2 regions of the Streptomyces sp. NPDC047515 genome follow, and region 2 is predicted to be linked to the other one. Evidence: riboswitches for the same ligand, from Rfam matches in the RefSeq annotation. Region 2 holds a riboswitch; the other holds the start of a gene.
What was found. Region 2 has a riboswitch for S-adenosylmethionine ahead of ABZ826_RS05300 (aminotransferase class V-fold PLP-dependent enzyme). Riboswitches for the same ligand answer to the same signal wherever they lie in the genome.
Positions count from the first base shown of each region.

Region 1: it holds a riboswitch for S-adenosylmethionine, as region 2 does, so the genes downstream of both, thrC (threonine synthase) here and ABZ826_RS05300 (aminotransferase class V-fold PLP-dependent enzyme) in region 2, are expected to answer to the same signal.

Region 1 covers NZ_JBEYTM010000010.1:8,768-13,785, forward strand. Annotated here, with positions in the region: gene ABZ826_RS10960 (trehalose-6-phosphate synthase) at 1-1,400, opposite strand, end outside; gene ABZ826_RS10965 (glucosyl-3-phosphoglycerate synthase) at 1,455-2,399, opposite strand; SAM riboswitch class I at 2,553-2,679, shown strand; gene thrC (threonine synthase) at 2,697-3,998, shown strand; gene ABZ826_RS10975 (MoaD/ThiS family protein) at 4,028-4,306, shown strand; gene ABZ826_RS10980 (cold-shock protein) at 4,729-4,935, shown strand.
Region 2 covers NZ_JBEYTM010000004.1:246,178-251,195, reverse strand. Annotated here, with positions in the region: gene ABZ826_RS05315 (Rieske 2Fe-2S domain-containing protein) at 1-86, shown strand, start outside; gene ABZ826_RS05310 (ubiquinol-cytochrome c reductase cytochrome b subunit) at 83-1,732, shown strand; gene trpD (anthranilate phosphoribosyltransferase) at 1,857-2,921, shown strand; SAM riboswitch class IV at 3,003-3,120, shown strand; gene ABZ826_RS05300 (aminotransferase class V-fold PLP-dependent enzyme) at 3,295-4,671, shown strand; gene ABZ826_RS05295 (Lrp/AsnC ligand binding domain-containing protein) at 4,755-5,018, opposite strand, start outside.

The sequences.
Region 1 (5,018 bases), on a different contig from region 2:
GCGGCCGCGGCCAGCCGTTCCGTGCGCGCGGCCCGTTCGTCGTCCGCCATCGTCAGCGCCTCGTGCAGCGCCGCCGCCGTCGCGGACACGTCGTACGGATTCACCACGACCGCGTCGCTGCCCAGCTCCTCGTACGCCCCCGCCTCCCGCGACAGCACCAGCGCGCAGCCGTGGTCGGAGACGACCGGGACCTCCTTGGCAACCAGGTTCATGCCGTCGCGGATCGGGTTGACGAGCGCCACGTCGGCCAGCCGGTACGCGGCGAGCGAGCGGGCGAAGTCGTCCTTGACGTGGAGCACGACCGGGGTCCAGCCCGCGGTGCCGTACACGGCGTTGATCTCGTCGGCGACCCGCTGCACCTCGGCCGTGTAGTCGCGGTACACCGCCAGGTCCTGCCGTGAGGGGTAGGCGAAGGCGACGTGGACGACGCGCTCACGCCATTCGGGCCGCTCTTCGAGGAGCGCGCGGTAGGCGAACAGGCCGCGCACGATGTTCTTGGACAGTTCTGTTCGGTCCACTCGCACGATCGTCCTCCGCCCGGGGCCGACCTGCTCCCGCAGCGCCGCCATCCGCTCGTCCACATCCGCCTCGTGCGCGCGCCGGCGCAGGAAGTCCGCGTCCGCGCCCAGCCCGTGCACCCCGACCCTGGTCCGGCCGGTGCCGCCCAGGATCTCCGTGCAGCAGCCGATGAACGCGTCCGCCCAGCGCCGGGTCAGGAAGGCCGCCCGGTCCGCGCCCAGGATGCCGTGCAGCAACTGCTCGGCGATGTCGTCGGGGAGCAGGCGGAAGTAGTCGACGGGCGCCCACGGGGTGTGCGAGAAGTGGCCGATCCGCAGGTCGGGGCGGAGCTCGCGGAGCATGCCGGGCACCAGCGCCAGGTGGTAGTCCTGCACCAGCACGGCCGCGCCCCGGCCCGCCTCCTCGGCGAGCGCTTCGGCGAAGGCCCGGTTGTAGGTCTCGAACGATGCCCACTGACGCCGGAACTCCGCGTCGAAGACCGGCTCCAGCGGGGTCTGGTACAGCATGTGGTGGACGAACCACAGGACCGAGTTCGCGATGCCGTTGTACGCGTCCGCGTGCACGGCGGCGTCGATGTCGAGCATGCGGACGCCCTGCTCACCCACCCCGCGCCGGACCGCCTCCCGGTCCCCGTCACCGAGCGCGGCGCACACCCACAGCTTGTCCTTCACAGCGCTCAGCCCGGACACGAGTCCGCCGCCGCCCCGCCTCGCCTCCAGCGATCCGTCGGTGGCCAGGGTGTACGACACCGGGCCGCGGTTGGACGCGACGAGAACCTGCTCGGAGGGCTCGGCGGGCGGCTGGACCGAAGGCGCGGCGGAGGGATCGGCGAGCCGGGCGCAGGGCCGGGCGGCGGACTGGGCTTCGTGCTCGGAGACCATGTTGCGGAATCTAGCCCGATCACGAACCGCCCAAACGTGCGAAGTCAGGCGACGTCAGGCCGCGCGGCGCGAAACGTACTCCTCGATCTCGCGCATCGGCGGGCGCTCCTCGGTGTCCACCGGATGGGTGCGCGGCACGAAGCCGTCCTCGCCGCGCTCGAACTGGGTGAGCGAAGGCCGCACGAGGTGGCCGCGGGACAGCCGGAGCTGGGCGGTCCGGTAGATCGCCGCCGCCATCCGGCCCAGCGCCTGCCCGTCCTGGTGGCGGTGTTTGCGGACCCCCACGTCCACCTGGGCCAGCGCGTCCAGGCCCACCGTGTGCAGCGCGTCGACCAGGAGGCCCAGTTCCACTCCGTAGCCGACGGGGAAGGGCAGCTGTTCGAGGAGCGAGCGGCGCGCCGCGTACTCGCCGCCCAGCGGCTGGACGAAGCCGGCCAGCTGCGGCCAGTGCAGATTGAGCAGCGGACGGGCCACCAGCTCGGTGACCCGGCCGCCCTGCCCCGCCGTGTCGCCGAGCGGGCGGTCGTACATCGCCTTGACGAACCGCACGTCCGGATCGGTCAGCAGCGGGCCGACGATGCCGGAGACGAAATCGGCCGAGAATTCCTTCAGGTCGGCGTCGACGAAACAGACGATGTCACCGCCGGTCACCAGGAGCGACCGCCACAGCACCTCGCCCTTGCCGGGCACGGCCGGTATCCGCGGGAGTATGTCGTCCCGGTGCGCCACCCGCGCACCGGCCTCCCGGGCCACCTTCGCCGTCGCGTCCGTGGAACCGGAATCGATCACCACGAGTTCGTCGACCAGCTGGACCTTCTCCATCAGCTCGCGCCGGATCGTCGCGACGATCTCACCGACCGTCGCTTCCTCGTTCAGCGCGGGCAGTACCACACTCACGCTCCCGCGGCCCGGCTCCTTGGCGGCGAGGAGCCGGTCCAGCGGGCGGTCGGCGGCCGACCAGGAACGCCTGGCCAGCCAGCTTTCGACCTCTTCCAGCACGGTCGATACTCCCTGTATGTGATCCATCTCGCGGTTCGGACGGCTATCTCAACTGTCCGGTGCTTCGGTTACAGTCTTGAACAACGCGGATGGCCGTCGCATGTCGGGGTCAGTCCGCCAATAAACGCCCGGATCGTCGATCCGGTGCCACAGCGCTCATCCAGAGGGACTGAGGGAACGGCCCGTTGAAGTCCCGGCAACCCTCCCGCCGACCGCGAGGTCAGGTGGGGAAGGTGCCAATTCCGTCTCGTGGCGAAACGCGCCGCGAGGAAGATGAGGAGAAAGGGCCTCGCCTCCATGGCTGCGCAGACTGTTGCAGTAAGCACCGATTCTTCCACCGACGCCGTCGACCTCGGCCCCGCCGCGGCGCTTTCCTGCCGCGAATGCGGCGAGCGCTTCGAACTCGGCCCCCTTTTCGCCTGCGCGTCCTGTTTCGGGCCGCTCGAAGTGGCGTACGACCTGCCGACCGGCTCCCCGGACGAGCTGAAGAAGCGCATCGAGGCCGGACCCGACAACATCTGGCGGTACGCGCCGCTGCTGCCGGTTCCCGCGAATGTCGCGGACAAGCCCAACATCAACCCCGGCTTCACCAAGCTGGTCAAGGCCGACAACCTCGCCCGTGAGCTGGGTGTCACCGGCGGTCTGTACGTCAAGGACGACTCCGGCAACCCGACGCACTCCTTCAAGGACCGCGTCGTCGCGATCGCCGTCGAGGCCGCCCGCGCCTTCGGTTTCACCACCCTCTCCTGCTCCTCCACCGGCAACCTCGCCGGTGCGGTGGGCGCCGCCGCCGCCCGCGCCGGCTTCCGCTCCTGCGTGTTCATCCCGCACGACCTGGAGCAGGGCAAGGTCGTCATGGCCGCGGTGTACGGCGGTGAGCTGGTCGGCATCGAGGGCAACTACGACGACGTCAACCGCTTCTGCTCGGAGCTCATCGGCGACCCGCTCGGCGAGGGCTGGGGCTTCGTCAACGTCAACCTGCGCCCGTACTACGGCGAGGGCTCCAAGACCCTGGCGTACGAGATCTGCGAGCAGCTCGGCTGGCGGCTGCCCGACCAGATCGTCATCCCGATCGCGTCCGGCTCGCAGCTCACGAAGATCGACAAGGGTCTTCAGGAGCTGATCAAGCTGGGCCTGGTCGAGGACAAGCCGTACAAGATCTTCGGCGCCCAGGCCGAGGGCTGCTCCCCGGTCTCCACCGCCTTCAAGGCCGGTCACGACGTCGTGCGGCCCCAGAAGCCGAACACCATCGCCAAGTCCCTGGCGATCGGCAACCCGGCCGACGGCCCCTACGTCCTGGACATCGCCCGCCGCACCGGCGGCGCGGTCGAGGACGTCGACGACGAGCAGGTCGTCGCGGCGATCAAGCTGCTGGCGCGCACCGAGGGCATCTTCGCGGAGACGGCCGGCGGGGTGACGGTCGGCGTGACGAAGAAGCTGATCGAGGCCGGTCTGCTCGACCCGGCGCTGACCACCGTCGTGCTCAACACGGGCGACGGCCTCAAGACCCTGGACGCGGTGGCCGCCACCTCGCAGGCGACCGCGACGATCCGGCCGAGCCTGGACGCGTTCCGCGCCGCCGGCCTCGCCACCAGCTGACCACCCGAGACCGAAGGAAGGCACCCACCATGAGCGTCAAGGTCCGTATCCCCACCATCCTCCGCACCTACACGGGCGGCCAGGCCGAGGTCCCGGCCGAGGGCTCGACCCTCTCCCAGGTCATCGAGTCCCTGGAGCAGAACCACCCGGGCATCGCCGCCCGCGTCCTGGACGACCAGGGCAAGCTGCGCCGCTTCGTGAACGTGTACGTCAACGACGACGACGTGCGCTTCGAGGGCGGTCTGGAGACGGCGACGCCGGACGGCGCCGGAATCTCGATCATCCCGGCCGTCGCGGGCGGCTGCTGACCCTGCGTCCGACTGCACAGCGTTATAGGAATTGCCCCCTCTGCGAGAGAAGCGGAGGGGGCAATTCTGCATGGTTGAGCGCGGTACAGTGTGGGAAGTCCCCCCAGCTGCCCGTGCCGCCCGCATATGAGAATGCGCCGGGTCGCGACAAGATGCAGCCAAAGTGTGCGATCTCCTTGCGCCATAAGTCACTTTTGCCCGGCCCGACTTGCCCGGGAATCCCATGAATTCCACATATTCGGGCGTTCGGCGCTGCCCGGAATTCTCGTCCGATTGACCTGTTGCAGAGGGCAGTTGGGCAGATACATTCGGCCGCGGTCGACGCGTTCCGGCGCACACACCCTCTCCTGTCGGAGGGTGAGTTCTGACCCGGGTCCGCGAAGTGCGGTCCTGCGCAAGGGCCAGTAATAGGGGAGTTAGGCATGGCTCAGGGCACCGTCAAGTGGTTCAACGCGGAGAAGGGGTACGGCTTCATCGCGGTCGACGGTGGTGCGGATGTTTTCGTCCACTACAGCGCGATCCAGATGGACGGGTACCGCACCCTTGAAGAGGGTCAGCGAGTTGAGTTCGAGATCTCGCAGGGCCAGAAGGGGCCGCAGGCGGACATGGTCAAGCTCGCCGTCGGCTGAGCTCGACGCGGTCGGCCAACGACACCACTCGCGCACGGAGGGCCCGTACCCCTGGGGTACGGGCCCTCCGTGCGTCCGCGTCC
Region 2 (5,018 bases):
GGATCGGTGTGAACAGCGAGGGCAACCTCGAGGCGCTCGGTGACTTCGAAGAGCCCGTCGGTCCTGCATTCTGGGAGCGCGGATGAGTACTGCGACCACGAACTCACCCGGTGCCGCGGCACCGGGCAATCGCAAGGCGCCCGCCGGTGAGCGGGTGGCCGACTGGGCGGACGGCCGACTCGGGATCTACTCCCTGGCCAAGTCCAACATGCGCAAGATCTTCCCGGACCACTGGTCCTTCATGCTCGGTGAGGTCGCCCTCTACAGCTTCATCATCATCATCCTCACGGGTGTGTATCTGACGCTGTTCTTCCACCCGAGCATGAACGAAGTCGTGTACCACGGCTCGTACGAGCCGATGCAGGGCATCCGGATGTCCGAGGCCTACGCCTCGACGCTGGACATCAGCTTCGACGTCCGCGGTGGTCTGCTGGTCCGGCAGATCCACCACTGGGCCGCGCTGATCTTCCTGGCCGGCATGTTCGTGCACATGATGCGCGTGTTCTTCACGGGTGCCTTCCGCAAGCCGCGTGAGATCAACTGGCTGTTCGGCTTCCTGCTGTTCGTGCTGGGTATGTTCACCGGCTTCACCGGCTACTCGCTCCCGGACGACCTGCTCTCCGGTACGGGTGTCCGCTTCACCCAGGGCGCGATCCTGTCGATGCCGGTCGTCGGCACGTACATCTCGATGTTCCTGTTCGGCGGAGAGTTCCCCGGTCACGACTTCGTCGCCCGGTTCTACTCGATCCACATCCTGCTGCTGCCGGGCATCATGCTCGGCCTGCTGGTGGCGCACCTGATCCTGGTCTTCTACCACAAGCACACGCAGTTCGCGGGTCCGGGCCGCAGCAACAAGAACGTCGTCGGCATGCCGCTGCTGCCGGTGTACATGGCGAAGGCCGGTGGCTTCTTCTTCCTGGTCTTCGGCATCATCGCCGTCATCGCGGCCATCGCCTCGATCAACCCGATCTGGGCCATCGGCCCGTACCGCCCGGACCAGGTGTCGACCGGCGCCCAGCCCGACTGGTACATGGGCTTCGCCGAGGGTCTGATCCGAGTGATGCCTGGCTGGGAGATCAACCTCTGGGGTCACACGCTCGTCCTGGGTGTGTTCATCCCGCTGATGGCCTTCGGACTGGTGCTCGCGATCATCGCGGTCTACCCGTTCGTCGAGTCCTGGGTCACCGGGGACAAGCGCGAGCACCACATCCTGGACCGCCCGCGCAACGCTCCGACCCGGACGGCCTTCGGCGTCGCCTGGATCACCGAGTACTTCATCGTCTTCATCGGCGGTGGCAACGACCTGTGGGCCACGCACTTCCACCTGTCGCTGAACGCCATCTCCTGGTTCGTCCGGATCTTCATCTTCGTGGGACCGGTCATCGCGTTCATCGCCACCCGGCGGATCTGCCTCGGCCTCCAGCGCCGCGACAAGGAGAAGGTGCTGCACGGACGCGAGTCCGGCATCATCAAGCGCCTGCCGCACGGTGAGTTCGTCGAGATCCACGAGCCGCTCGGCCCCGAGAAGCTGCACACACTCACCGCGCACGAGCAGTACGAGCCGGTCGAGATCGGCCCGACGGTCGACGAGAACGGTGTCGAGCGCAAGGTGCCGGCTCTGCAGAAGCTGCGGGCCAGGCTCAGCAAGGGCTACTACGGCGAGGACAACCAGATCGCCAAGCCCACCGTCGAGGAGTACAAGGAGATCACCAGCGGCCACGGTCACCACTGATCGTCTGAACTGATCGCCACAGCAGGAGCCCCGTCCATCCGATGGACGGGGCTCTTCGCTGTGCGTTGCGCTCGATAGGGTGGGCCTTACCCCTTTTTTCGGCTGTGGACCCCAGGAGCGGACCATGAACGTTGTGACCCCGGTCGGCGGCGACAGCGTGGCGGACCGTTCCTGGCCCGGCCTGCTGAACCCCCTGCTGCGCGGCGAGAACCTGACCGCGGACGACACCGCGTGGGCGATGGACCGCATCATGAGCGGCGAGGCGAGCGATGTGCAGATCGCCGGTTTCGCGGTGGCCCTGCGCGCCAAGGGCGAGACGGTCGATGAGGTGTCCGGCCTGGTGCGCGCGATGTACGCGCACGCCAACACCATCCACGTGCCCGGTCCTACGGTCGACATCGTCGGCACCGGCGGCGACCTCGCCAAGACGGTCAACATCTCCACGATGTCGGCGATCGTCATCGCGGGCACCGGCGCCAAGGTCGTCAAGCACGGCAACCGGGCCTCCTCGTCGTCGAGCGGTTCCTCCGACGTACTGGAGAAGCTCGGCGTCAACCTGGAGCTCAGCGCGCAGCGGGTCGTCGAGGTCGCCGAGGAGGCGGGCATCACCCTCTGCTTCGCGGTGAAGTTCCACCCCGCTCTGCGCTACGTGGCCAGGGCCCGCAAGGAGCTCGGTGCCCCGACGACGTTCAACATCCTGGGGCCGCTCACCAACCCGGCGAAGGTGCGTTCCCAGGCCATCGGCGTTGCCGACCTGCGCATGGCGCCCATCGTCGCCGGTGTCCTCGCCGAGCGCGGCAATTCGTCGCTGGTCGTCCGCGGTGACGACGGCCTGGACGAGCTGACGACGACCGCGACCTCGCGGATCTGGGTGGTCCGGGACGGATCGGTGCGCGAGGAGTCGTTCGACCCGCGCGACATCGGGCTGGAGCTGGTGCCGCCGCAGGCGCTCCGCGGTGGCGACCCCTCGTACAACGCCGACGTGGCCCGCCGGGTGCTGGCCGGTGAGCAAGGGCCCGTACGGGAGGCCGTGCTGCTCAACTCGGCCGCGGCGCTGGTCGCGCTGGCCCCGACGGGCGGCACGCTGAACGAGCAGATCGCCGCCGGGATCGAGAAGGCCGCGGAGTCCATCGACTCGGGAGCGGCCCGGCAGGCGCTGGAGCGCTGGGTGGCGGTCAGCAACGCCTGAGCGGACGGCATGTGGCGGGGCGCGGTCCGGATCCTGGACCGCGCCTTGCGCGTTCTCCCGCGTATGGCAAGATGCTGGGCAGGTCATGAGTGACAGCGACTACGGCCCCGGCCCGCTGTCCGGCAACCCTCCGTCCGTGGCGGGGTGCCCCGGGTGAAGACCAGGCCGTAGGCAGCGAGGTTTGCGGCAAGCGCGGGCCCCTCGGCATCTGTGAATGCCAACCCCCGGGGTCCTGGTCCCTAGGGAGTCTCTTGTGAGCACGCGAATGCGATAGGGCTTCTCAGCCCTTCTCCGCACACCCTTCTCTCTTTTCGCTGCGCTGCCGCGTATCCGCCGGCGCATGCAATTCGCCTGCCTGTTACGGGAGTTCACCATGTCTGTCTTCGCCGCTGCCGCCGACCAGTCGCTTTGTGCCCCGCTGCCTGTTCTGGGCAAGGATGTAACGGTTCCGCTGGTAATGGGCGGTGATGTCACGTATGCCGCTCTCGACTACGCCGCCAGTGCCCCGGCCCTGCAGCGGGTCTGGGACGACGTCGCCGCGTACGCCCCGTACTACGGCAGCGTCCACCGCGGCGCCGGGTACCTCTCGCAGCTCTCCACGGATCTCTTCGAGAACAGCCGCTCGACCGTCGCGGAGTTCCTCGGCTGCCGCGCCGACGACCAGGTGATCTTCACCCGCTCGACCACCGACTCCCTCAATCTGCTGGCCGCCGTCGTGCCCGCCGACTGCGAGGTCTTCGTCTACGAGACCGAGCACCACGCCTCGCTGCTGCCATGGCGTGACGCCCGGGTGACCTACCTCAACGCCCCGCGCACGCCCGCCCAGGCGGTCGAGACGCTGGAGCAGGCGCTCGCCGACCGTGAGCCCTACGGCCCCGCGCTGGTCTGTGTCACCGGCGCTTCCAACGTCACCGGTGAGCTGTGGCCGGTCAAGGAGCTGGCCGCCGCCGCGCATGCGCACGGTGCCCGGATCGTGCTGGACGCCGCACAGCTCGCCCCGCACCACCCCGTCGACATCGCCGACCTGGACGTCGACTGGGTGGCCTTCTCCGGACACAAGCTGTACGCGCCGTTCGGCTCGGGTGTGCTCGCGGGCCGGGCCGACTGGCTGCGGGACGCCGAGCCGTACCTGGCCGGCGGCGGTGCCTCCCGCAGGGTCGCCCGCCGTACCGACGGCGGTGTGGATGTCGAGTGGCACTCCACCGCGGCCCGCCACGAGGCCGGTTCCCCCAATGTCATCGGCGTGTACTCCATCGCCTCCGCCTGCAAGGCGCTCACCGAGGCGGGCTTCGACAACCTCGTCGCCCGGGAGCAGCATCTCGTCGCCGCGGTCCGGGCCGGTCTCGCCGACGTCCCCGAGGTCAAGGTGCTCTCGCTGTTCGGTGACGACGCCCCGCGGGTCGGCGTGATCTCGTTCGTGGTGGAGGGATGGAACAGCTCGCACTTCGCCGCCGCGCTCTCCGCCGAGTACGGCATCGGGGTCCGCGACGGCCTGTTCTGCGCCCATCCGCTGATCCGCACGCTGCTGAGCAGTGACCCGCAGGAGGTCGGCGAGTGCGGCGCGCCGGAGGCCGAGCCGGGCGAGCTCTCCCTGAACGCGATCCGGGTGAGCTTCGGCGCCGGTACGCCGGACGAGCACATCGAGCGCTTCGTCCGCGCGGTCGGGGAACTGGTGAGCAAGGGCGCCCAGTGGAAGTACCGCACCGAGGGCGGCCGCTGCGTCCCGGACCGGGGAGCGGCGCAGCTCTGACGGGTGCGTAACGCTTCGGCGGGGGACGGGCAGCCGAGCGGCCCGTCCCCCGCCGAAGCGTTACGTCGTAGCAGGGGAAGTGTCTAGGCGTCGAGGCCGATGGCGAAGGCGGCCTCCAGGTCATGCTGCGAGTACGTACGGAAGGCCACGTGTGTGTCGGTGGCCTCGACGCCGGGGATCTTGCTGATCCGGCCGGGGATGACGTCCGCCAGGTCGTCGTGCTTGGCCACCCGGACCATGGCGATCAGGTCGTACGTACCGGTGACCGAGAAGACCTCGCTGACGCTGTCCAGCGCGGCGATGGCCTCGGCGATCTCGGGAATCCGGTCCACGCTGGTTTTGATGAG